Regions from separate parts of the Arthrobacter sp. UYNi723 genome, predicted to be linked through region 1. Evidence: riboswitches for the same ligand, from Rfam matches in the RefSeq annotation. Region 1 holds a riboswitch; the other holds the start of a gene.

Region 1 (11,695 bases):
CGTCAGTCCTAGTCCGCCGTCGGAACTTTACGGAGTACGACGGCGGCAAGGACTGCCGCGCTCGCCATCAGTACCAGCGCAATCGCCGCAGTAGTGTGGACACCCGAATCAAACGCCAGGCGCGCTGCGCCGCGGAGCGCTTCGGCCAGCGGAGCAGGAAGGCTGCCGGCCAGCTCCACGGCGCCCGCCAAAGTTTCGCCGGCCTGGTGCACGGCAGTGCCGGATGCCGTTTCCTCCACTCCGGCCGGCAGCAGGAGATTGCGCTGGTAGGAGGCAGTCAGGGTGGAGCCCAGCACCGCCGTCCCCAGCAGGGACCCCACCTCATAGCCCGTCTCCGAGATGGCGGCCGCCGCTCCTGACTTCTCCGCCGGAACGGAGCCCAGGATGAGGTCATTGGAAATGGTTTCCGCTGTGCCCACCCCCAGGGCGAGGATGAGCAGCGCGGCCAGCAGGAGGGCCGGGCCGGAGCCGTGATCACCAAAGACCACGATTCCGTAGCCGGTGGCGCTCAGGGCCAGGCCAGCCGCCACCACAAAACCCGGCCGCACTTTCCGGACCAGCGGCACCACGGCCAGGCCGGCCAATACTGTGGCCACCAGTGCCGGGATCATGGCTATTCCGGCGGCCGACGGTGTCATCCCGTCCAGGAGCTGCAGGTGCTGGGCGAGGAACAGGATGAAGCCGTTGAAGGAGAACAGGGCCAGCACGTTTGCCGTAATGGCGGTGCTGAAGACGCGGTTGCCGAACAGGGACATGTCCAGCAGGGGGCTGGCCAGCCGCTGCTGGCGGCGGACAAAGACGACGCCCATGGCCAGGCCAAAGGCGACAAGCCCCACCGGAGCGGCCCCGAAACCTTCGGTTGCCAGCTCCTTGATGCCATACACAACGGGCACCATAACCAACAGGGACAGGGCGATGCTGGGCACGTCCACCCGTCCGGGCCGCGGATCTTTTGATTCCGGGATGAACGCGGGGCCGAACGCCAGCAGTGGCAGCATGATGGGCACAGCGACCAGCAGGATTGCGCCCCACCAGAATTGCTCTACCAGCCAGCCCCCAAAGATGGGACCCAGGGCGGCGCCGCCGGAGAAGCCGGCCGCCCAGATGGCCACGGCCAGCCGACGCCGGTTTGGGTCCGGAAAAATGTTGCGGATCAGCGACAGGGTGGAGGGCATCAGCATGGCGCCGAAGAACCCCAGCAACGCCCGTCCCGCGATCAGCCACTCCGCGCTTGGGGCGAAGGCTGTTACTGCTGAGACCGCGGCGAATCCAACGCTGCCGGTCAACAGCAGCCGGCGGCGCCCGGTCCGGTCACCCATGCTGCCCATGGCAACAAGCAAGCCGGCAAGCACCAGGGGATAGGCGTCCACAATCCACAGCAACTGGACTCCGGTAGTTTCCAGGCTGCTCGCGATGGCCGGAAGCGCAAACGTTAACGCCGTGTTGTCCACCGCAACCAGGAGCACCGGAAACATCAGCAGGGCCAGCGCGAGCCAGTCGCGCCAGGGCGACTTCCTGGGGCCTGACGGCGGGAGACCGGCTGCCGTCGCGGAGGTGCTTCGGGTGTTCTGGTTGGACTGTGCGGACAACGTCATGTCGATAACTATACCGTCTGGACGGTATAGTTAAGAAACGGAGCCCGGAACATGCATGATTGAAGCCATGCCCAGAAAACCCGTAGCCCGAGATGCAGTCCTCGACGCATTTGAAGAACTCCTGATTGATGTGGGGGAGCGGGCTGCCACTTTGGACGCGGTGGCCAAGCGGGCCGGGGTGTCCAAAGGTGGCCTGTTGTACCACTTCCCCAATAAGGAAGCGCTGATCGCTGCGGTGCTGGAACGCCTGGACCGCCTGGCCGTCGAGGATCTCGCGCTGATGGCCGCAGCAGCCGAAGGTGCGGCGGCCTACTTCATCCGTTCCTCGCTCTGGTCCGATTCGCCCATGGACCGATCCTTCGTGGCCGCCACACGCCTGGCTGAAGTGGCCCATGAAGAGGCCCGGCGCCGCTTTGCCGCCATCCAGCAGCAATGGTTGGACCTGATCGCGGCCGACGTCGGCACGGCCATGGCGAAAGCCGTGCTGTATATGGGGGACGGGCTGTATTTCAACGCCATGTGGGAAAGCGGCACCACCGGGGACGGCCGGGGCAGGCATGGGGACATTGAGGAGCTCCTCGCTGCCGTGGAGCGGCTTCGCGGCTGATTCTGCTCAATCATTCGGCCAGCCTTCTGGTGCAGCCCGCGTCTATCCGAGCGCGCTGGAGCTCCACACCGGAATGATTGAGCAGAATCCGACGACTTCATTTGCCCGACGGCCCGGGGCATAGGAGAATTGGACCGCGTGGCGACCATCTGCGGCCGCCACAAAATTTGAATATGCCTTTGATCTGCGGCGGGAGAGTTCTGTTAGCAGGTACAACAGGCGCCGTAGGAGCAAATCCTCCCCAGGAATCTCTCAGGCCCACGTACCGCCGCGGCCAGGCAACTCTGGAAAGTGGCAGGCCGCCCGCCTGAAACATCCCGGATCACTCCGGAATGGCAGGACCGCTGTGCCCGCCGACGGTGCAAGCGTCAGCTTTGCGGAAGCAGGCTGCGCGGAAACTCCCAGGTCCCGGACAGAGCGGGGAGGAACCCGAGTCGATGTGGCGTACCCTGCGCCGCCCTAGTTATGGAGTTCCTTGTGAGTGTTAATTCGGCCTCGGCCACTTTCGTTGACCGGCACATCGGCGCCCGCCGCCAGGCCGATATCGACACCATGCTCAAGGCCGTTGGCTACAGCACCGTTGACGGCCTCGTGGACGTTGCCGTCCCCGACTCCATCCGCCAGGCCAAGCCGCTGGCACTTAAGGACGCCCTCAGCGAGGTCGAGGTCCTTGCCGAGCTGCGGAAGCTCGCGGCCAAGAACAAGACTGCTGTGCAGATGATCGGGCAGGGCTACTACGACACCGTCACCCCGGCCGTGATCCGCCGGAACATCCTCGAAGCCCCGGCCTGGTACACCGCCTACACCCCGTACCAGCCGGAGATTTCGCAGGGCCGGCTTGAGGCGCTCCTGAACTTCCAGACCATGGTCCAGGACCTGGTGGGCCTGCCCATCGCGAACGCCTCCCTGCTCGACGAAGCCACCGCGGTGGCAGAGGCCGTGCTGATGATGCGCCGCGCGAACAAGAACAAGGAGGCCCGGGACGGCAAGACCGTCCTGGATGCTGACTGCCTGCCGCAGACCATCGCGATCGTTAAGGGCCGCGCCGAGGCCCTCGGGTTCGAGGTGGAGGTCGCCGACCTGTCGAAGGGCCTTCCCGACGGCGTCATCAACGGCATCGTCCTGCAGCAGCCGGGCGTGTCCGGCCGGGTCTTCAACCACGCCGCCGTGATCGCGGCAGCCAAGGAGCGCGGCGCGCTCGTGACCGTGGCCGCCGATCTTTTGGCGCTGACGCTGATCACCCCTCCCGGGGAGCAGGGCGCGGACATCGCCGTCGGCTCTACCCAGCGTTTTGGTGTGCCGCTGTTCTTCGGCGGCCCACACGCCGCGTACATGGCGGTGGCGAAGGGCCTGGAGCGGTCCATGCCGGGCCGCCTCGTCGGGGTGTCCAAGGATGACGCCGGGACTCCGGCGTACCGTCTGGCGCTGCAGACGCGTGAGCAGCACATCCGCCGTGAGAAGGCCACGTCCAACATCTGCACCGCGCAGGCGCTGCTGGCCATCGTCTCCTCCTTCTACGCCGTCTACCACGGCCCCGACGGCCTCAAGGCAATCGCCGAGACCGCGCACGGCCATGCTGCAACTATCGCCGCATCCCTGAAGGCTGCCGGTTTGGACGTACTGCACACAAGCTTCTTTGATACCGTCACGGTTTCCGTGCCCGGCAAGGCCGCCGCTCTTGTGGCGGCCGCGGAAGCCAAGGGCATCAACCTGCGCCCCATCGACGGCGACACCGTGGGGCTCTCCGCCGACGAAACCACAACCCCGGCCATCGTCGCCGGTGTGCTGGAAGTCTTTGGTGCCGCAGCGGTGGACGCGGCCGCCGGCACTGACACTGAGTTCGCGCTGGATGCCGCCGTCGAACGTTCCTCCGGTTACCTGCAGCACCCGGTGTTCAACACGCACCGTTCCGAGACCCAGCTGCTGCGTTACATCCGCAGGCTTTCGGATCGGGATCTGGCGCTGGACCGCACCATGATTCCGCTTGGTTCCTGCACTATGAAGCTGAACGCCACGGCCGAGATGGAAGCCATTTCCTGGCCGGAGTTCGCCTCCATCCACCCGTTCGCCCCGGACGCCCAGACCGTGGGCTGGCGTGAACTGATCGCCGACCTCGAAGACCAGCTGACCGAGATCACTGGCTATGACCAGGTGTCCCTGCAGCCGAACGCCGGATCGCAGGGTGAGCTTGCGGGCCTGCTGGCGATCCGTGGCTACCACCTCTCCCGCGGCGATGACCAGCGCACGGTCTGCCTGATTCCGGCTTCGGCGCACGGCACCAACGCCGCCTCGGCTGTTCTGGCCGGCATGAAGGTTGTTGTGGTGGCCACGGCTGCGGACGGCAGCATCGACCACGCGGACCTGAACGCCAAGATCGAGGCCAACAAGGACGTACTCTCGGCCATCATGATCACCTACCCCTCCACCCACGGCGTGTATGACGCCGACGTGACCGAGATCTGCGACGCCGTGCACGCTGCCGGCGGCCAGGTGTACGTCGACGGCGCCAACCTGAACGCCCTCGTGGGCCTGGCGCAGCCGGGCAAGTTCGGCGGCGACGTCTCGCACCTGAACCTGCACAAGACGTTCTGCATCCCGCACGGCGGCGGCGGACCCGGTGTTGGCCCGGTCGCAGCCAAGGCCCACCTCGCGCCGTTCATGCCGGGTGATGCCAACAAGGCAGCCCACGAAGCGGGCCACGGCGTGGCCATCTCGGCGTCCAACTACGGTTCCGCCGGTGTCCTTCCCATCTCTTGGGCCTATGTGAAGCTCATGGGTGCCGAGGGCCTGACCGAGGCGACGAAGTCGGCGCTGCTGGCGGCGAACTACGTCGCGGCCCGGCTGAACGAGTACTTCCCGGTCCTCTACACCGGTGAAGGCGGGCTGGTGGCGCACGAGTGCATCCTGGACCTGCGTGAGCTGACGGCGAAGACCGGCGTCACCGCGGAGGATGTGGCCAAGCGCCTCATCGACTACGGTTTCCATGCCCCCACCCTGGCGTTCCCGGTTGCGGGCACGCTGATGGTGGAGCCCACGGAGTCCGAGGATCTGGTGGAGATCGACCGGTTCATTGACGCGATGATCACCATCCGGAAGGAAATCGACCAGGTGGCCAACGGCGACTTCACGGTGGAGAACAGCCCGCTGCGCCACGCACCCCACACCGCGTCCGCCGTCGTATCTTCCGACTGGACCCGTCAGTACCCGCGTGAGCAGGCCGCCTTCCCGGTCCACCACCTCAAGCAGGACAAGTACTTCCCGCCCGTAGGCCGCATCGACGGCGCGGCCGGGGACCGCAACCTGATCTGCTCCTGCCCGCCGCTGTCGGAATTCGAAGACTAAGGTCCCCGGAGGGATGGCTCGGCTCGGCTAGCGAGAGGTGAACGCGGGCTGGACCAGCCTGGATACGTGCACCGGATTCCCCCGCAGGGCGGCTTCGGCGAACTGCCACAGGATGGCACCAGTCGGGGCATGCACCACCATGTCGTGGCGCAGCGGCATCTGAAGAAGCGGCTCCCCGGCAGTATCCTGCCGCCAGCGCGGAACTCCCGGTTCGCTGAGCCGCGAGAGGGGGACCGGGTGGATGGACGCTACCTCTGACGGGTTTCGCCGCAGGGCCACCGGACCGGTGACGGCGGCAACCACCGGCGAGATGACAATGCCGCGGAGGGTCCGGAAATCGTCCAGCATACCCAGGACGTCGTCCGGGCCGCCGCCCACCCCTGTTTCCTCGCGCAGCTCCCGCAGGGCGGCCTCCACCGGGCTTTCGCCGGCTTCGAGCATGCCGCCGGGGAGCGCCCATTGGCCCGGGTTGGAGCCGCGTGCCGCCCGCTTGATCATCAGGAACGACGGAACGCCGCGGTGTTCGAACAGCAGGACGACGACGGCGGCGCGCTGGGCAGCGGAATCCGCGTGCAGGGCGCCGGCTGGGTCTGCGGACAGCCTGCCGCCGAGGCGTGTTGCGATCAGGGGCCGGAGCGCGGCCAGTCCGGAACCGGGCGTCTCATGCGACATGTGACGACGCCAGGCTGAGTTCCTTCTCCACGATGGTCACCAGCATGGTGCGCATGACATCGATGCTCATGTCCGGGGCGCCGGTGAGGATCTTGATCGCGGCACCATCGGTGGCCGAGCTTAGGAGACGGGCAAACTGGACCGGATCGACGTCGCGGTAGATGCCCTGGCGCTGGCCCCTCTTGACGATGCTGATCACGGCGTCCATCCATCGTGAATAAAAGTCGTTGTGGACAGGTCGCAGAGCCGGATTGAGGGCGGTCTCCGACCAGAACTGGAGCCAGATGGACCATTCATTCCGGACCTGCACCCCTACGGGAAGCTGCATCTCAATCAGGGCCAGCATCCGCTTGTGTGCATTGTCGATCTGCCGCAGCACCAAGCCCTGCCGCGTGAACGCCTGGTCCACGCAGTAGCGCAGGGCCTCCCGCAGGACATCGTCCTTACCCGGAAAGTAGTAGTGGATGGTGCCGGTGCTGGTTCCGCAGATCCGTGCAACGTCCTGGACCCGCACATGGTGGTAGCCACGTTCGGCAATCAGCTGCCAGGCGGCCTCGAGGATCGCGTTCCTGCGTTCCTGCGATCCGCGGGTCTCTGCTGGGTCTGTCATGGCGGATTCCTTCGTGGATGTGGAGCCTGACTCGGTATCGCTTGACTATAGCTTACGTCCAAAACTGACGCGTCAGTCAAAGAAGTATTGGACAAATCTCCCTGCTCCGACGATGGCCGACGGATTGTGACCGGACATTTAGCCCTGAAAATAAGGGAATCTTCGACTTTTCTGAATACGGCGCTTGACAGTTGTGAGCTGAGACACAAAGCTAGGGAAATGACCGACGCGTCAGTCAGACACGATTCGGTCCCCAACTTCCTTCATCGCCGCAGGAGGCATTGCCAATGACTTCGCACTACCGCCGCAAGGTTCGTCTCATCACTGCATTGGCCATGAGCGCATCGCTCATGGGTTTGTCCGCTTGCTCACCCGGTGTCTCGGCAGGCCAGTCCGGCGCCGCAACAACGTCGGCCCCCAAGGCCGGCGGGAACCTGCGCGTCGGCATCGTCGGCGGTTCCGCCAAGGACACCCTCGACGCCCACGCCCCCGTGACCCACCCGGACCAGGCCCGGGCCATCCAGCTCTACGACACCCTCGCCAGCTACGACAACGAACGCAAGATCCAGATGACACTTGCAGACTCCGTCACGCCGTCAGCCGATGCCCGCACCTGGACCGTCCACCTGCGTCCCGGCCTGAAGTTCAGCGACGGCAAGCCCATCACGGCAGAGGACGTCATCTTCACGTTCCAGCGGATCACCGACCCCAAGGCACCCCTCGGCGGTGCCACTTCCCTGGCAACGCTGGAACGCGACGCCATCAAGGCGAGCGATCCCTCCACGATCGTTTTCACCTTCACCGCGCCGAACTCGATGTTCCCGGACACCATCGCCCAGTACGCCCTCGGCATCGTGCCTGTCGGCTACGACCCGAAGAAGCCGGTCAGCTCAGGGCCGTTTGTCCTGGAGAGCTTCACCCCAGGCCAGCAGAGCGTCTTCGTCAAGAATCCGAACTACTGGCGCACCGGTCAGCCGCTTCTGGATAAAGTCACCATCATTGACTTCCCGGACGACACCGCCCGCGTCAACGCATTGCTCGGCGGCCAGGTGGACGCGATCGACCAGCTTCCGCTTGGCCAGGTCAACGTGGTGAAGGCCAACCCGGCCATGAAGGTCCTGGAATCGGCCACCGGCTCGTGGATTCCCTTCACGATGCGCGTGGACCAGGAACCGTTCAACGACCCCAAGGTGCGTGAAGCGTTCCGCCTGATGGTGGACCGCAAGCAGATGGTGGAGCAGGTCCTCGGCGGCCACGGCACCACCGGCAACGACATGTACGCCCCTCTGGACACCTGCTACCCGTCCGATGTTCCGCAGCGCGACCAGGACATCGACAAGGCGAAGGCGTTGCTGGCCGAGGCAGGCAAGAGCAACCTCACCGTCGATCTGGTGACCTCCCCGGTGGCCGCAGGCCTCGTGGAATCGGCCCAGGTGTTCGCGCAGCAGGCAAAGGCCGCCGGCGTGACCGTCAACGTCAAGAAGGTGGACCCGGGCGAGTTCTACGGAGACCAGTACCTCAAATGGACCTTTGCTCAGGACTTCTGGTTCACGCGTGACTACCTCTCCCAGGCCGCCAATTCCGGGTTCCCGACATCCCCGTACAACGAGACCCACTGGGATGACAAGGAATGGGCGGCACTGGTCACCAAGGCGCAGGCCACCACCGACGAAGCCGCACGCTGCGGGCTCATCCAGCAGGCCCACAAGATTGAATTCGAGCGCGGCGGCAACATCATCTGGGGCTTCCCCAACAGCGTGGACGCTTACAGCGCCACGGTCCAGGGCCTGACCCCGGACAAGAGCGGCATCCCGCTGACGTCGTTCGGCTTCCGCAACGCCTGGCTGAATAAGTGACAGGCGCCAAAGGAGGGGGCATGCGCCGTTTGCTCGTCCGGCGCTCCCTGTTCGGGGTCTTCACCCTGTGGGTGGTTTCCTTGGTGGTCTTCCTCGCCACCCAGGCCCTCCCCGGCGATGCGGCCCAGGCCATTCTGGGCCGTGAAGCCACCCCGGAGCGCCTCGCCGCGCTCCGGGAACAGCTCCACCTGGGCGGATCCTTGCCGGAGCAGTACCTGGCCTGGCTCGGCAACCTCCTGAGCTTCAACCTGGGCACCTCCCTCGCCGGGGGACTGCCCGTGGGCGACGTGGTGGGTCCCATGCTCCTGAACTCCAGTGTCCTGATGCTGTGCGCCGCCGTCGTCGCGATTCCGCTCTCGATCGGCATCGGCACCTGGACCGCGCTTAAGAAGGACACCGCCGTGGACCACGTCACGGGCCTCATCACCCTGGTGCTGGCCTCGCTGCCGGAATTCGTGGTGGGCGTGCTGCTGGTGCTGATCCTGGCCACCGGCCTGTTCCACCTGTTCCCGGCCGTGTTCGTCCTGGTTCCCGGCGAGCAGGTCTGGAGCAACCCGGCCCAGCTGGTGCTCCCGGTGCTTACCCTCGTGGTGGCCGTTTCCCCGTACATCATCCGCATCATGCGGGCCACCATGCTCGAGGTCCTGGACAGCCAGTACGTCCAGCAGGCCCGGCTCAAAGGACTGCCCGAGCGCACCGTCATCCTGCGCCATGCCCTCCCCAACGCCATCGGTCCGGTGGCCCAGGTGATCGCCCTGCAGCTGGCCTGGCTGATCGGCGGCGTCGTGATCGTGGAATACCTTTTCCGCTTCCCCGGCGTCGGCTTCCAGCTCATCGACTCGGTCACCAACCGGGACATGCCGGTGGTCCAGGCCCTGGCCGTCATCATTGCCCTGTTCTACGTCGTCGTGAACCTGTTCGCCGACGTCGTGACGCTTGCCGCCAATCCGAAAGTGAGGACCGCAGCATGAACAACACAGTCACCGACGCAGCCACCCGCCCGGTCGAAGCCGTCCGCGCCACGCGCAAGCAGGGCCTGTTCCGCCGCGCACTGAAGTCCAGGCGCACCGTCATCGGCGTGGTGCTCACCGCCGTCGTGCTGGCCGTCGCCTTCCTGGGCCCCTACCTCGCGCCGCATCCGCCCACCGACTTCGTGGCACCGCCCTTCTCGCCAGCCGGCGTCGGGGGCCCCTTCGGCACCGACAACCTCGGCCGGGACGTCCTCTCGCGGTTCCTCGCCGGTGGCCAGACCCTCATGTTGCTGTCCCTCCTGGCCACCGCCCTCGGCGTCGGCCTGGGCGCCCTGGTGGGTGTCCTGGCCGCGTACCGGCGCGGCTGGCTGGACGAGGTGCTGATGCGCACCGGGGACGTCGCTCTGGCGTTCCCGCAGATCGTGCTGGCGCTGCTGTTCCTGTCCATCATCGGCCCGCAGCTGTGGCTGCTGGTGCTCATGGTCGGGCTCGGGCACCTGCCCCGCGTGGCCCGCGTGGTCCGCGGCGCCGCCCTCTCCGTGGTGGAACGCGACTTCGTCAAGGCCGCCGAGTCCGTCGGCATCCCGCGCTGGCGCATCATGCTCGGCGAGATCGTCCCCAACATCAGCTCCACCCTGGCCGTGGAATTCGGCCTCCGACTCACCTACTCGATCGGCCTCGTGGCCGGCCTGAGCTTCCTGGGCCTGGGCATGCAGCCGCCCACCGCCGACTGGGGCCTGATGATCAACGAAAACCGGATCGCCCTGACGGTCTCGCCGTGGTCCGTGGCGCTGCCGGTCATCGCCATCGCGGTCCTGACCGTCGGCACCAACCTGGTCACGGACGGCCTGGCCAAGGCATCAATCGGCAGCGACGAAGGAGTCAAGGCATGAGCAGCCCATCACCCACCCTCGTGGTGGACCACCTGACAATCGTCGGCGTGCCGTCCCTGGCCGGCATCATCGAGGAACTCTCCCTGGAGGTCCGCCCCGGCGAAATCCTGGGCGTCGTGGGAGAATCCGGCTCCGGCAAGACCACCCTGGGCCTGGCCCTGCTGAACTACTGCAAGGAAGGCACCCGGGTGGGCGGCGGCAGCGTCAGCGTCGCCGGCAAGGAACTCGCGGGACTGCCCTGGTGCGAAGTCCGCCGGCTGCGCGGCCAGACCGTCGCGTACATCCCGCAGTCACCGGCGTCGGCCCTGAACCCTGCCCTGCGCATCGGCACCCAGCTCAAGGAATGCCTCGCAGGAAGTTCCGCAGAGGTCCTGGAACGCGTCCGGGAGGTGCTGCGCGAAGTGGCACTGCCCGACGGCGACGAGTTCCTGGCGCGGTATCCGCACCAGCTCTCCGGCGGACAGCAGCAGCGCGTCGCCATCGCCATGGCCTTCACCGCCCGCCCGGCTCTGATCGTCATGGACGAGCCCACCACCGGTCTGGACGTCAGCACCCAGGAACACGTCCTGAAGACCGTCCGCGGGATGTGCAAGACCTACGACTGCGCCGCCGTCTACATCAGTCACGACATGGCCGTGGTGGCCGAACTGGCCGACCGGATCGCCGTCATGTACTCCGGCAGGATCGTCGAGATCGGCAGCACCGCCCAGGTCCTGGCCAACCCCAGCCACCCCTACACCGGGCGCCTCCTGCTGGCCGTGCCGGACCTGGAAGCCCGGCGTCCCATGATCGGCATCCCCGGCCACGCGCCGTCGCCGCTGGCTCGGCCGGCAGGCTGCGCCTTCGCCCCGCGCTGCCCGCTCGCCGACGAGGCCTGCACCACCACCGCGCCCGGAACCACCGACGTCGGGCCTCGCCACTCGGTGCGCTGCTTCAAAGCCGAGCTGCCCCTTCCCGCCGTCCCCGCCCGCAGCTGGGCGGTCCGGCCAGCACGGCCCGCGGACGAGAAGCCCGTGGTCCGGATCGACGGACTCAAGGCCGGCTACGGCAGCAACACGGTCTTGGAGGACATCAGCGTGGACGTCTACGCGGGCGACTGCGTGGCCCTGCTGGGCGAGTCGGGCTCGGGCAAGACCACGCTGAGCCGCT
Region 2 (11,695 bases), on a different contig from region 1:
CTGAGTGCTGCAGCCATCGAGCCGGCGCCGTAACAGGCCAGGGCGATGGCGACGTCGGCGTTGGATCCTGCGAACAGATCCCGGGCATAGACCACCGTGTTGACCAGCACCAAGGCTGTTGCGGCGGCCACGGCCAGATTCAATGCGAGGAGGCCGCGCAGTTCCGGCGTCTTCGCAAAGATCCGTGCCCCGAGGGTGGTTCGCCGCCAGAGCGATCCTTCCTGGCGGGCTGCCGGTGCTGCAGGCAGGCTGGTGGTCACCACCAGTCCCGCAGAGAACATAAAGCCTGTAACGGTGCCGAGGAAAAGTTCGTGGAACGAAAGGACGGACAGGAGTGCGGCGGCCAGGGCCGGGCTGATCAGGGATTCCAGGTCATACGCGAGGCGGGAGAGTGACAGTGCCCGCGTGTACTGCCGTTCGTCGGGCAGCACCACCGGGATCAGGGACTGGAAGGCGGGCGTGAACGTAGCCGAGGCGCTCTGAAGGACAAAGACCAGCACGTAGATTTGCCAGGCCTGATCCACCGCGGGCAGCATCAGCGCGATGGCTCCACGGGCCAGGTCCGCGGCCACCAGGACCGGCTTTTTTGGCAGCTTTTCCACCAGTGCCGCCATGACTGGCGCGACGAAGACGTAGGCCAGCATCTTTATGGTCAGTGCCGTTCCGAGCACGGCCCCGGCCTGCGCTCCTGCAAGGTCGAACGCCAGCAGTCCGAGGGCCACCGTCAGCAAACCGGTCCCCAGCAGCGCAACAATCTGGGCTGAGAAGAGCCTCCGGTAGGCGCGGACGGCCAGGACTTCGATCATGAGGACCCCCCAATCGAAACAATATGTGCGTACCTATGCACCTATTGTAGACGGCTAAACCCCAGTGCCGTGCAGGGCCAACCTCGAGCGGGGGCACAGGAAACTCTTGGTCACCAGCTCTATTTCCCGAATCTAGACTAAGACTTGCTTACTGTGCCCCTGTTTTTAGATAAAGATGTCTTTCTGTTCACTAGTGTTACGCGGGTCACAGAGAAGGAAGGACGCCGTAGCAATGACTGCAACAAAAGCACAAAACGTATCCCGCTCCTCAATAGGGGCCCTGCTTGCCTCAAACTCGTCCTGGACCGAGCTGAAACGGGCCGCCGGAGAACTGCAGCAGATCCAGGTGAAGGACGGCTCAATACCTGATCCGGGGGACCATGACCGCGCCCTGTACGAGGTCGCCACGATCACGGCTTCACTCAGGGATTTGGCCCCTTCGTTCCCGCACGATGCGGAGTATCTGGCCCGGCTCGAAGTTGACTTCGAGCGGTGGGCTGCCTCCTCGTTCGGGGTCCCGGACTTCCTGGATTCTCTGCTCGCATTCCAGCCACAGCAGCACCGAATCGACGGACTGCCGCATCTGGTGGTCTTCCCTATGTATACGCAGAACGGCAGCCCGAACCGCTTCGTGGAGGCCGTGCTGTTCGAAGTAGTGTGGCCGGAGTTCATCGCTGAACTCGAAGGTGCAGAGTATTCGAACCAGCTGTTCGTACCCATCCGCTTCATCGACTTCACACCAGGCTATGACACGAACTCGGCGGTGTTGTTTCCTGAGAGCGTAGCCGTCCGTGAAACCCCGCAGTTCACCTGGGGTGGTATTTTCGCGGATCGCGAGGCTGAGCGGTTCCGGAAGGTGGTGGCCGCAGCCAGCGACATCACGTCCCTCACTCTCCCCGACGGAGCGCGGCGGCTGCTTGAAGACCCGCAGCTGGCCATGGAAACCTTCGTGATGTGGGATCTGATCCATGACAGGACGCACATGCGCGGGGATCTGCCGTTTGATCCGTTCATGATCAAGCAGAGGATGCCGTACTTTCTCTACACCCTGGAAGAGCTGCGGTGCGATCTGGCGGCATTCCGTGAATCCGTCCGTATCGAGAGGGATGAGAACGCGCCGCCGGAGGCGCGAAACCACGCGAAACTCGTCCAGTATGCCGTCATCTTCGACCGGATTTTCCGGTTCGCGATGACAGGAAACCGGGTCCGTAATTACGACGGCCTTGGCGGTCAGCTCCTTTTCGCCTGGATGCACCAGCACAAGGTGCTTCATTGGACGGACTCGAAACTGTCCATCGACTGGTCGGAAGCGCCCGAGGTAGTTATCGAACTCGGGAAGCGGATCGAGGAGCTGTACTGGCGTTCAATTGATCGCCCGAAAACCGCTCACTGGCTTGCGGCTTATGAATTCATCAGCGCCACAGTCACCCCGAACCCCGCATCCCTCTGGGCCAAGGGGCCCGAGGCGCTGGCCCTTGACGGCCCTCCTCGGGGCCTGACCGACCAGGTGCTTGATGACGAGTTCCCACTTTCAATGTTCTACGAAGCACTGGAGAAAAAGATGAGAAACGTCATCGAATCCACGGCCGGAATTACCGGTGAGCCCAACGGCGGCAACAGCCGCAAGGACGCGGCATGATGGCTCCCGACGGACCCAGGACCGTCATGGTGGCCGGCTCCACCAGCGAGGCCGGGACCGCCGTCGTATCGGCCCTCAGTGGCGCCGGATTCCGCGTCGCCGCCGTGGACCTGGACACTGAACGCGTGCAAAACCTCGCACAGTCCTGGCCCAACGTCACCGGCTACACCTGCAACCTCGCAGAACCCGCGGCCGTCCGGGAACTGGCGTCCTCGGTCCGCCGGGACCTTGGACCCCTCGATGGCCTGATCCACCTGGTGGGCGGCTGGCGCGGCGGCGACGGCATACCGGGGCAGGAGGACTCCGACTGGGACTTTCTGCACACGAGCGTCCTGACGACACTGCGAAACACCAGCCGCGCCTTCTACGACGACCTTGAAAAGTCCCCGGCGGGCCGGCTGGCCATCGTGTCTGCCCAGGCAGCTGCCAATCCCTCAGCAGGTGGTGCCGCCTACGCAGCGATCAAGGCCGCTTCCGAGGCATGGACGCTGGCGGTGGCCGACGGCTTCCGCAGCTCACAATCCGGCAGCACGAACGACCAGCAACCGCAGCGGTCAGCTGCCGTCGTGTTCGTGGTCAAGGCCCTCGTCGACGACAAGATGAAGGCTGCCCAGCCCGACCGGAAATTCCCGGGATTCACCCATGTGAAGGATCTCGGAGCCGCTTCGGCCGCCCTGTTCAGCGGGTCCGCTGCCGAACTCAACGGTTCCCGCCTACCCCTGGTCTGATCTTTCACCTATCCCGACCCCGAAGCAGGTAGGGAGATCGACCAAGCGCCAGTACAGGCGCGCCTGCACGCAGACCGGCGTGCAGGCGGTCAGAAAACAATCCCATTCATGGGCCACACCAACCAAGAGGTAAACAATGTCGTTTTCTCCGTCCAAGAGGACAAAGGCGCTGGCGAGTCTCGCCATCGGCCTTCTTTCTCTGACCGGTTGCACCAATGCATCACAGACCTCGGGGGGAGCTGCCCCGGGTTCCACTGGCTTTGATCCCGCCTCTGTGGCCAGGGACGATGCCCTCGCCGCGAGCGTCCCTGAGGCCATCAGGAGCAAGGGCACCCTCACGGTGGGCGCCGACACAACGTACGCACCTGCCGAATCCCTGGGCGGCGCCGATGGCCAGACCCCGGTGGGCTACAACGTGGATTTCGCCAAGGCCATCGGTGCGACCCTCGGCCTGAAGGTCAGGGTCCAGACGTCGGAATTCACAGGAATCCTGCCCGCTCTCGGTGCCAAGTACGATCTGGGAATCTCCTCCTTCACAATCAACGCGGAGCGTCTGAAGGCCGTCAACATGGTCAGCTACTTCAATGCCGGCACGTTGTGGGCCGTCCAGAAGGGCAACCCGAAGAATTTCAGCGTCGATGACATCTGCGGCAAAATCGTGGGGGTGCAGACCGGCACCACCCAAGAGGACCCCGACGTCTCCGGCCGGTCCAAGGCATGCACGGATGCCGGAAAACCGGGCGTCAACGTTGTCACTTTGAAAACGCAGACAGATGTGACCACCCGTCTGGTGAACGGCAGCATCGACGCCATGGCCGCCGATTCCCCCATCATCGGCTATGCCCTCTCGCAGACCGGCGGCAAGCTGGAGGCCCTTGGCGATGTTTACGCTGCGGCACCGCAAGGAATCGCGGTCGCCAAGAGCGACACCGCCCTGTCCGAGCTCATGAAAAACGTCATGAACAAACTCATCAGCGACGGGACCTACGGGAAAATCCTGGACACATGGAGCAACACCAAGGGCGCCGTCACGAAGTCTGAAGTGAACCCGGCGGTAGGCAATTGAGTACCCTCGCACCCACCGATACCAGCGACCGCAGGACCGGTGCCGCGCACCGGAAACCGGAACTGATCGACGCCGTTCCGGTCCGCCATCCCGGCCGCTGGGCCGGCGCCGTCCTCATCCTGCTGTTCGCCGCGCTGCTGGGCCAGAGCCTGGTCACCAATACCAATTTCCGCTGGGACATCGTCGGCACCTATTTCATGGACGTGCTCGTCATCCAGGGCATCGGCTGGACGCTGCTGCTGACAGTCCTCTCGATGGTGATCGCCATCGTGCTGGCCATTCTCCTGGCCTTCATGCGCCAGTCAGATAATCCCCTGTTCCGCGGCGTGAGCTGGACCTGGGTCTGGTTCTTCCGCGGCACACCGGTCTACACCCAGCTGGTGTTCTGGGGCCTCATTTCCGTTCTTTATCCCAAGATCGCCCTGGGGATTCCGTTCGGACCGGAACTGTTCAGCTTCAGCACCCAGGACGTGATCACCGCCTTCATGGCAGCAATCCTGGGACTGGGGCTGAACGAGTCAGCCTATCTGGCCGAAATTTTCCGCGCCGGCCTGAAGTCCGTCGACTCCGGCCAGATGGAAGCCGCCGAGGCCCTGGGGATGCGCAAGTCCAAAATCATGTGGCGGATCATTCTGCCCCAGGCCATGCGCGTCATCGTGCCACCCACCGGCAATGAGACCATCGGGATGCTCAAGACCACCTCGCTGGTGCTCGCGGTGCCATTCACCCTGGACCTGACATTCGCAACCAACGGCATCGCCAACCGCAGCTACTTGCCCATTCCTTTGCTGATCGTGGCCGCCCTCTGGTACCTCGTGATCACCAGCATCCTGATGGTGGGCCAGTACTACGTTGAGCGCCACTTCGGAAAGGGCGTGGACAACATCGTCCCTGCCCCGGTCAAGCCGACCCCTGCGGCCGCCGCAGCCAAAGCACCCAAAATAGAGGATGAGCTACCGTGACCATCACCAACGACCTCATGACGAAGGAGACCCTCGTCCGGATTGACGGGGTCCACAAGTACTTCGGAGAGCACCATGTGCTCCGCGGGATCGACATGGCGGTCCGGCAGGGCGAGGTTTCCGTGCTGATCGGCCCGTCCGGGTCGGGGAAGTCCACGTTGCTGCGCTGCATCAACATGCTGGAAACCATCAGCGCCGGCCGGATCCACGTCCGCGAAGAACTGATCGGCTACCGCGAGTCCCGCGGCCGCCTGCATGACCTGACCATCAAAGAGATCGCCGCCCAGCGCAGGGAGATCGGCATGGTCTTCCAGCGCTTCAACCTCTTCCCGCACCGTACGGCGCTGCAGAACATCATCGAGGCGCCCACCCAGGTCAAGCGGCAATCCAAGGTGAAGGCCAGATCACGCGCGATGGAGCTTCTGGACCGTGTCGGTCTCGGCAACCATGCCAACCATTATCCCGCGCAGCTCTCGGGCGGCCAGCAGCAGCGCGTGGCCATCGCCCGTGCATTGGCGATGGAACCTGAACTGATGCTCTTCGACGAGCCGACCTCTGCCCTGGACCCGGAACTCGTGGGCGAAGTGCTCAGCGTGATGAAAGACCTGGCCAAGTCCGGCATGACCATGATCGTGGTGACCCACGAGATCGGCTTCGCGCGCGAGGTCGGAGACACCCTGACGTTCATGGACGGCGGCGTCGTCGTCGAAAGCGGCAACCCGCGTGACATCATCGCCAATCCGCAGCAGGCCCGCACCCAGGAGTTCCTCTCCAAGGTTCTCTGACGGCTCAACCCAGGCGGTCCGGGCGTGATGTGCGAAGCTGATCATGCCCGGACCGGCATTGGTGTCTACGGCCGGGTCACTCGAGCCACGTCTCGACAGTTGGGATGGCGTCGCCGGTGACGTGTTCCACGGTGCGAAGGCAACGATCGGATTAGCCTGAAGCCTCTGGAACAACGTCGTCTCCGACGGGGAGGCTCCGTCTACGTCGGCCACCTTCTGTGAGTATGCGCGGTCCGCGAGGCGGGCTGGGCAGCAACCCGCGCCCACCCGCGGAACAAAGACGGCTGGGGCGGCTGGAACCACGAAAACCCCGAAATCTCGCGGGTTGGGTCAACTGTAGTGACACAGATTTCATGATTTTGTCTCACTGCAGGTGACCCAAAGCGAAGAATCCCCGGGGCGTAACCGCGTCTGGCCGAACTACTGCAGGTCCCGGCCGGCAGACAGGCGGTGGAGGTGGTTCTCAGAGGTAGCTGCAGATGCGATCGGGATCGCAGCCCGCGGAGGTCCTGGCTGCGACGGTGGCGTGGAGCCCGGCGACGGCGGAACGGAGCGCCATCAGCTCGGCAATCTGGTTATCAAGGTCGGCCAGTTGCCGGGTGAGCAGACCCTGGACGTGGGTGCACGGAGTCTCTCCGGCGTCGCGGAGGGCCAGAATCTCCCGTATCTGCGCCAGTGCCAGTCCTGCTGCGCGCCCGCGGCGGATGAAATCAAGCCTTGTCACGGATTCCTGGTTGTAAGCCCGGTATCCGTTGCTGGAGCGCTTTGCCGCAGGCAGCAGCCCGCTTTCTTCATAGAAACGCAGGGTCTTCGCCGTCACGCCGGCCGCTGCCGCTGCCTCGCCTATGCGCATCATGAACCTCTATCTGTGGAGCCGCGAACCTGCTGGCTTGACATTACAGTGTAGGGGAAGGTTGAGAATGAGAGGCAGGCATCTGCCCTCAGCTGAGGGTGGGGGGCGAAAAGTCGCCGGGGCAGTGCCGGGTATCACGCGGACTGCCGGCGTCAGAACAAAGGGAGGGTTCATGACCGGGGCATCGGTTTTTGAGTATGATCTGGCCATCATCGGCTCCGGGGGCGGGGCGTTCGCCGCGGCGATACGGGCCACGAACCTGGGCAAGCGGGTGTTGATGGTCGAACGCGACACCGTGGGCGGGACATGTGTGAACACGGGGTGCATTCCTTCCAAGGCTCTGCTGGCTGCGGCGGAGGCCCGACACGTGGCCTTGGACGCGTCCGGGCGCTTCACGGGCATCAGCACCTCCGCCGCCCCGGTGGAGATGGCCCAGCTCGTCGAGGCCAAGCGGTCCCTGGTCGAGACCATGCGGGCGGAAAAGTACGTGGATCTGGCCGCCGAATACGGCTGGGAGGTCCGCCACGGCACGGCCGTGTTCGCCGGCACTCCGTCCGAGCCTGTCCTGGCGATCACCGCCCCCGATGGTGCCGGCACGACGGTGAGCGCCGAACACTATCTGGTGGCGACCGGCTCAGCCCCCTGGATCCCGCCGGTCCAGGGGCTGGCGGACGTGGAGTACCTGACCTCCACCAGTGCTATGGAACTGGACGAGGTGCCCGCATCCATGCTGGTTCTCGGCGGCGGGTACGTGGCGCTGGAACAGGCCCAGCTCTTCGCCCGGCTGGGAACGAAAGTGACCATGCTGGTCCGCTCCAGGCTGGCCTCGGCCGAGGAACCCGAAGCCGCCCACGCCCTGATGGGGGTTTTCGCTGATGAGGGAATCCGGGTCGTCCCCAGAGCCGCCGTGTCCTCCGTCCGCATCGATCCGGCCAGCGGGGACGCCGTCGCGACCGTTGCCGTGTCCGGAGGACAGGAGGAGTTCCGTGCCGCCCGGCTGCTCATCGCGACAGGGCGGCGCCCGGTCACGGAGGCACTTAACCTGGACGCCGTCGGCGTCGCAACAGGGGACCGTGGCCAGATCCTGGTTCAGGCCACGCTTCGTAGCACCAACCCCAGGATCTGGGCCGCCGGTGACGTGACTGGCCACCGTGAGTTCGTATACGTCGCGGCCGCCCACGGAACGCTGATGGTGGAGAACGCGTTCAACCATGCCGGCCGTGAGGTGGACTACCGGAACCTACCCAGGGTCACGTTCACCGGCCCCGCCCTGGCAGCCGTGGGGATGACCGACATGGAAGCCAGCCAGGCAGGCATCAGGTGCACCTGTCGGGTCCTGCCCCTGCAATACGTCCCCCGCGCCCTGGTGAACCGTGACACCCGGGGCTTCATCAAGATGGTCGCCGATGCCGATACCGGACGGATACTCGGCATCACCGCGGTCGGCAAGGAAGCCGGGGACATCGCCGCCGCCGGGGTCTACATCCTTGAGGCCGCCATGACCGTCGAGCAGGTCGCGAATCTCTGGAGCCCCTACCTGACCATGGCCGAAGGCATCAAAATCACCGCGCAGTCGTTCACCACCGACGTCTCCAAACTCTCGTGCTGCGCCGCCTGATCGCTTGTGCCAGCCGGGAACGTGGACTTCGGCGCGCGTTGGTTTGACCCGGCCTTGAATTCCGCACTTACGCAACTCATTTGTTCACAGGTGCCTTCATCATTTGCTACGCATCCCGCGAGGCTCACCGATGCAGTTGGCGGTGATCATGCCGTGTTTCGGGCCATCGTCCTGAGCGCGGCTGCGTTCTGGACGGTGAACAGTGATTGCGGAGGGATTGCCGGCCTGGGATAACTTCACCTGACCCGGTCGCGTCGGGATCGGTGAGCTGGGTGATTCTTCAGGCGTGGCGTTGCCCTTCTTGCCGGAAGGATGCTTATATCTTCAGCTCTGCGGCGGCGAAGGAGACGGCGAATCGCGCACACCAAATACTGACCGAGCTGTAGTCGCCCAGCACCGTCCCGGGCGGGATCTCGTAGTTCTGATCGCCCTTGTTGGCTTTGAGTAAGCCCAGGTCCAGGTATGCCCCGTCGTCGAAGACATGCCAACCGGCCGTTCCCTCAATCACTGGGGCGTCGCTGAGCCATACCCGAAGGTCCGGGCCATCGGAAGTATCAAGGCCTTCGAACCGGAGGACCCGTCTCCCGTCGGGGAGCTCGAGGATTGCTCCGTAACGGCCCTTATGGCTCCTCAAAAGGGCCGTTACGGAGCAATCGATGGTGATGTGACGCCGGAGCCGGCGGAAATCTTGCACACGATCCAGAATCCGGCTAATCTGTGAGACGTGTCACGGACAAAATGGCACATGCTTTTGATCTGCGGCGGGAGAGTCCTGCCGGTACGTTCAGCAGGCGCCGTAGGAGCAAATCCTCTCCGGGAATCTCTCAGGCCCACGTACCGCCGCGGTTAGGCAACTCTGGAAAGTAGTCCGGCAACGGGCTCACCGACGGTGCAAGCGTCACCCTGCGGCAAGCAGGTGGGTGCGGAAACTCTCAGGTCCGATACAGAGCGGGGAGGAACCCGAATCAATGTGGCGTACCCAGCGCGCCACCTGAATTATGGAGTTCCTTCATGACCATCCAGTCGTCCCCTTCCACCTTTGCCGATCGGCATATTGGTGCGCGCCGCCAGGCCGATATTGACACCATGCTCAAGGCCGTTGGCTATGACAGCGTTGACGGCCTCGTGGACGTTGCCGTCCCCGACTCCATCCGCCAGGCCAAGCCGCTGGCACTTAAGGACGCCCTCAGCGAGGTCGAGGTCCTTGCCGCGCTGCGGAAGCTCGCGGCGAAGAACAAGACGGCTGTCCAGATGATCGGCCAGGGTTACTACGACACCGTGACGCCCGCGGTCATCCGCCGGAACATCCTCGAAGCCCCGGCCTGGTACACCGCGTACACCCCGTACCAGCCGGAGATTTCGCAGGGCCGGCTTGAGGCTTTGCTGAACTTCCAGACCATGGTCCAGGACCTGGTGGGCCTGCCCATCGCGAACGCGTCGCTGCTGGACGAAGCCACGGCCGTCGCTGAGGCCGTCCTCATGATGCGCCGGGCCAACAAGAACAAGGAGGCCCGGGACGGCAAGACCGTCCTGGATGCTGACTGCCTGCCGCAGACCATCGCGATCGTTAAGGGCCGCGCCGAGGCCCTCGGGTTCGAGGTGGAGGTCGCTGACCTGTCGAAGGGCCTGCCCGACGGTGTCATCAACGGCATCGTGCTGCAGCAGCCGGGCGTGTCCGGCCGGGTCTTTAACCACGCCGCAGTGATCGCGGCTGCCAAGGAGCGCGGCGCGCTCGTGACCGTTGCCGCCGACCTGCTGGCGCTGACGCTGATCACCCCTCCCGGGGAGCAGGGCGCGGACATCGCCGTCGGCTCCACCCAGCGCTTCGGTGTGCCGCTGTTCTTCGGCGGCCCGCACGCCGCGTACATGGCAGTGGCAAAGGGCCTGGAGCGGTCCATGCCCGGCCGCCTCGTCGGAGTGTCCAAGGACGACGCCGGGACTCCCGCGTACCGTCTGGCGCTGCAGACCCGTGAGCAGCACATCCGCCGCGAGAAGGCCACGTCCAACATCTGCACCGCGCAGGCGCTGCTGGCCATCGTCTCCTCGTTCTACGCCGTCTACCACGGCCCCGACGGCCTCAAGGCCATCGCCGAGAAGGTCCACCACAACGCCCGCACCCTGGCAACCACGCTGAAGGTCGCCGGCCGCGACCTGGTCACCGAGACCTTCTTCGACACCGTCACGGTCCGCGTCCCGGGCAAGGCCGCCAAGGTCATCGCCGCCGCCGAAGCGCGCGGCATCAACCTGCGCCACATCGACGAGGACACCATCGGCGTCTCAGCCGATGAAACCACGACGACGGATGTCCTCTCCGCCATCGCCGTCGCCTTCGGCGCCGGTCCGGTTGTGGACGCGAAGGGCTTTGAACTGCCCGACTCGGTGCTCCGCACGTCCGAGTACCTGCAGCACCCCGTGTTCAACACGCACCGTTCCGAGACCCAGCTGCTGCGTTACATCCGCAGGCTTTCGGATCGGGATCTGGCGCTGGACCGCACCATGATTCCGCTTGGTTCCTGCACCATGAAGCTGAACGCCACGGCCGAGATGGAGGCCATTTCCTGGCCGGAGTTCGCCTCCATCCACCCGTTCGCCCCGGACTCCCAGACCGTGGGCTGGCGTGAACTGATCAGCGGGCTGGAAGCTGACCTCGCGGAAATCACCGGTTACGACCAGGTGTCCCTGCAGCCGAACGCCGGATCGCAGGGTGAGCTTGCGGGCCTGCTGGCGATCCGCGGCTACCACCTGTCCCGCGGCGATGACCAGCGCACGGTCTGCCTGATCCCGGCTTCGGCCCACGGCACCAACGCCGCCTCCGCCGTCCTGGCCGGCATGAAGGTCGTTGTGGTCGCCACCGCGGCGGACGGCAGCATCGACCACGCGGACCTGAACGCCAAGATCGAGGCCAACAAGGACGTCCTCTCGGCGATCATGATCACCTACCCCTCCACCCACGGCGTCTACGACGCCGACGTCACCGAAATCTGCGACGCCGTGCACGCTGCCGGCGGCCAGGTGTACGTGGACGGCGCCAACCTGAACGCCCTCGTGGGCCTGGCACAGCCGGGCAAGTTCGGCGGCGACGTCTCGCACCTGAACCTGCACAAGACCTTCTGCATCCCGCACGGCGGCGGCGGACCCGGTGTTGGCCCGGTCGCAGCCAAGGCCCACCTCGCGCCGTTTATGCCGGGTGATGCCAACAAGGCAGCCCACGAAGCGGGCCACGGCGTGGCCATCTCGG

What was found. Region 1 has a riboswitch for glycine ahead of gcvP (aminomethyl-transferring glycine dehydrogenase). Riboswitches for the same ligand answer to the same signal wherever they lie in the genome.
Region 2: linked by a shared signal. The riboswitch ahead of gcvP (aminomethyl-transferring glycine dehydrogenase) and the one ahead of gcvP (aminomethyl-transferring glycine dehydrogenase) in region 1 are both predicted to bind glycine.

The regions. Positions count from the first base shown of each region.
Region 1 is NZ_JBSRZM010000006.1:13,266-24,960, forward strand. Features, by position in the region: gene ACVWY0_RS06525 (MFS transporter) at 9-1,595, opposite strand; gene ACVWY0_RS06530 (TetR/AcrR family transcriptional regulator) at 1,663-2,202, shown strand; glycine riboswitch at 2,383-2,480, shown strand; gene gcvP (aminomethyl-transferring glycine dehydrogenase) at 2,680-5,544, shown strand; gene ACVWY0_RS06540 (NUDIX hydrolase) at 5,572-6,216, opposite strand; gene ACVWY0_RS06545 (TetR/AcrR family transcriptional regulator) at 6,206-6,826, opposite strand; gene ACVWY0_RS06550 (ABC transporter substrate-binding protein) at 7,114-8,682, shown strand; gene ACVWY0_RS06555 (ABC transporter permease) at 8,703-9,653, shown strand; gene ACVWY0_RS06560 (ABC transporter permease) at 9,650-10,546, shown strand; gene ACVWY0_RS06565 (ABC transporter ATP-binding protein) at 10,543-11,695, shown strand, end outside.
Region 2 is NZ_JBSRZM010000045.1:1,472-13,166, forward strand. Features, by position in the region: gene ACVWY0_RS21225 (MFS transporter) at 1-806, opposite strand, end outside; gene ACVWY0_RS21230 (DUF6421 family protein) at 1,039-2,445, shown strand; gene ACVWY0_RS21235 (SDR family NAD(P)-dependent oxidoreductase) at 2,442-3,173, shown strand; gene ACVWY0_RS21240 (ABC transporter substrate-binding protein) at 3,448-4,239, shown strand; gene ACVWY0_RS21245 (amino acid ABC transporter permease) at 4,236-5,201, shown strand; gene ACVWY0_RS21250 (amino acid ABC transporter ATP-binding protein) at 5,219-5,986, shown strand; gene ACVWY0_RS21255 (heavy metal-responsive transcriptional regulator) at 6,450-6,839, opposite strand; gene merA (mercury(II) reductase) at 7,012-8,457, shown strand; gene ACVWY0_RS21265 (DM13 domain-containing protein) at 8,774-9,151, opposite strand; glycine riboswitch at 9,210-9,307, shown strand; gene gcvP (aminomethyl-transferring glycine dehydrogenase) at 9,469-11,695, shown strand, end outside.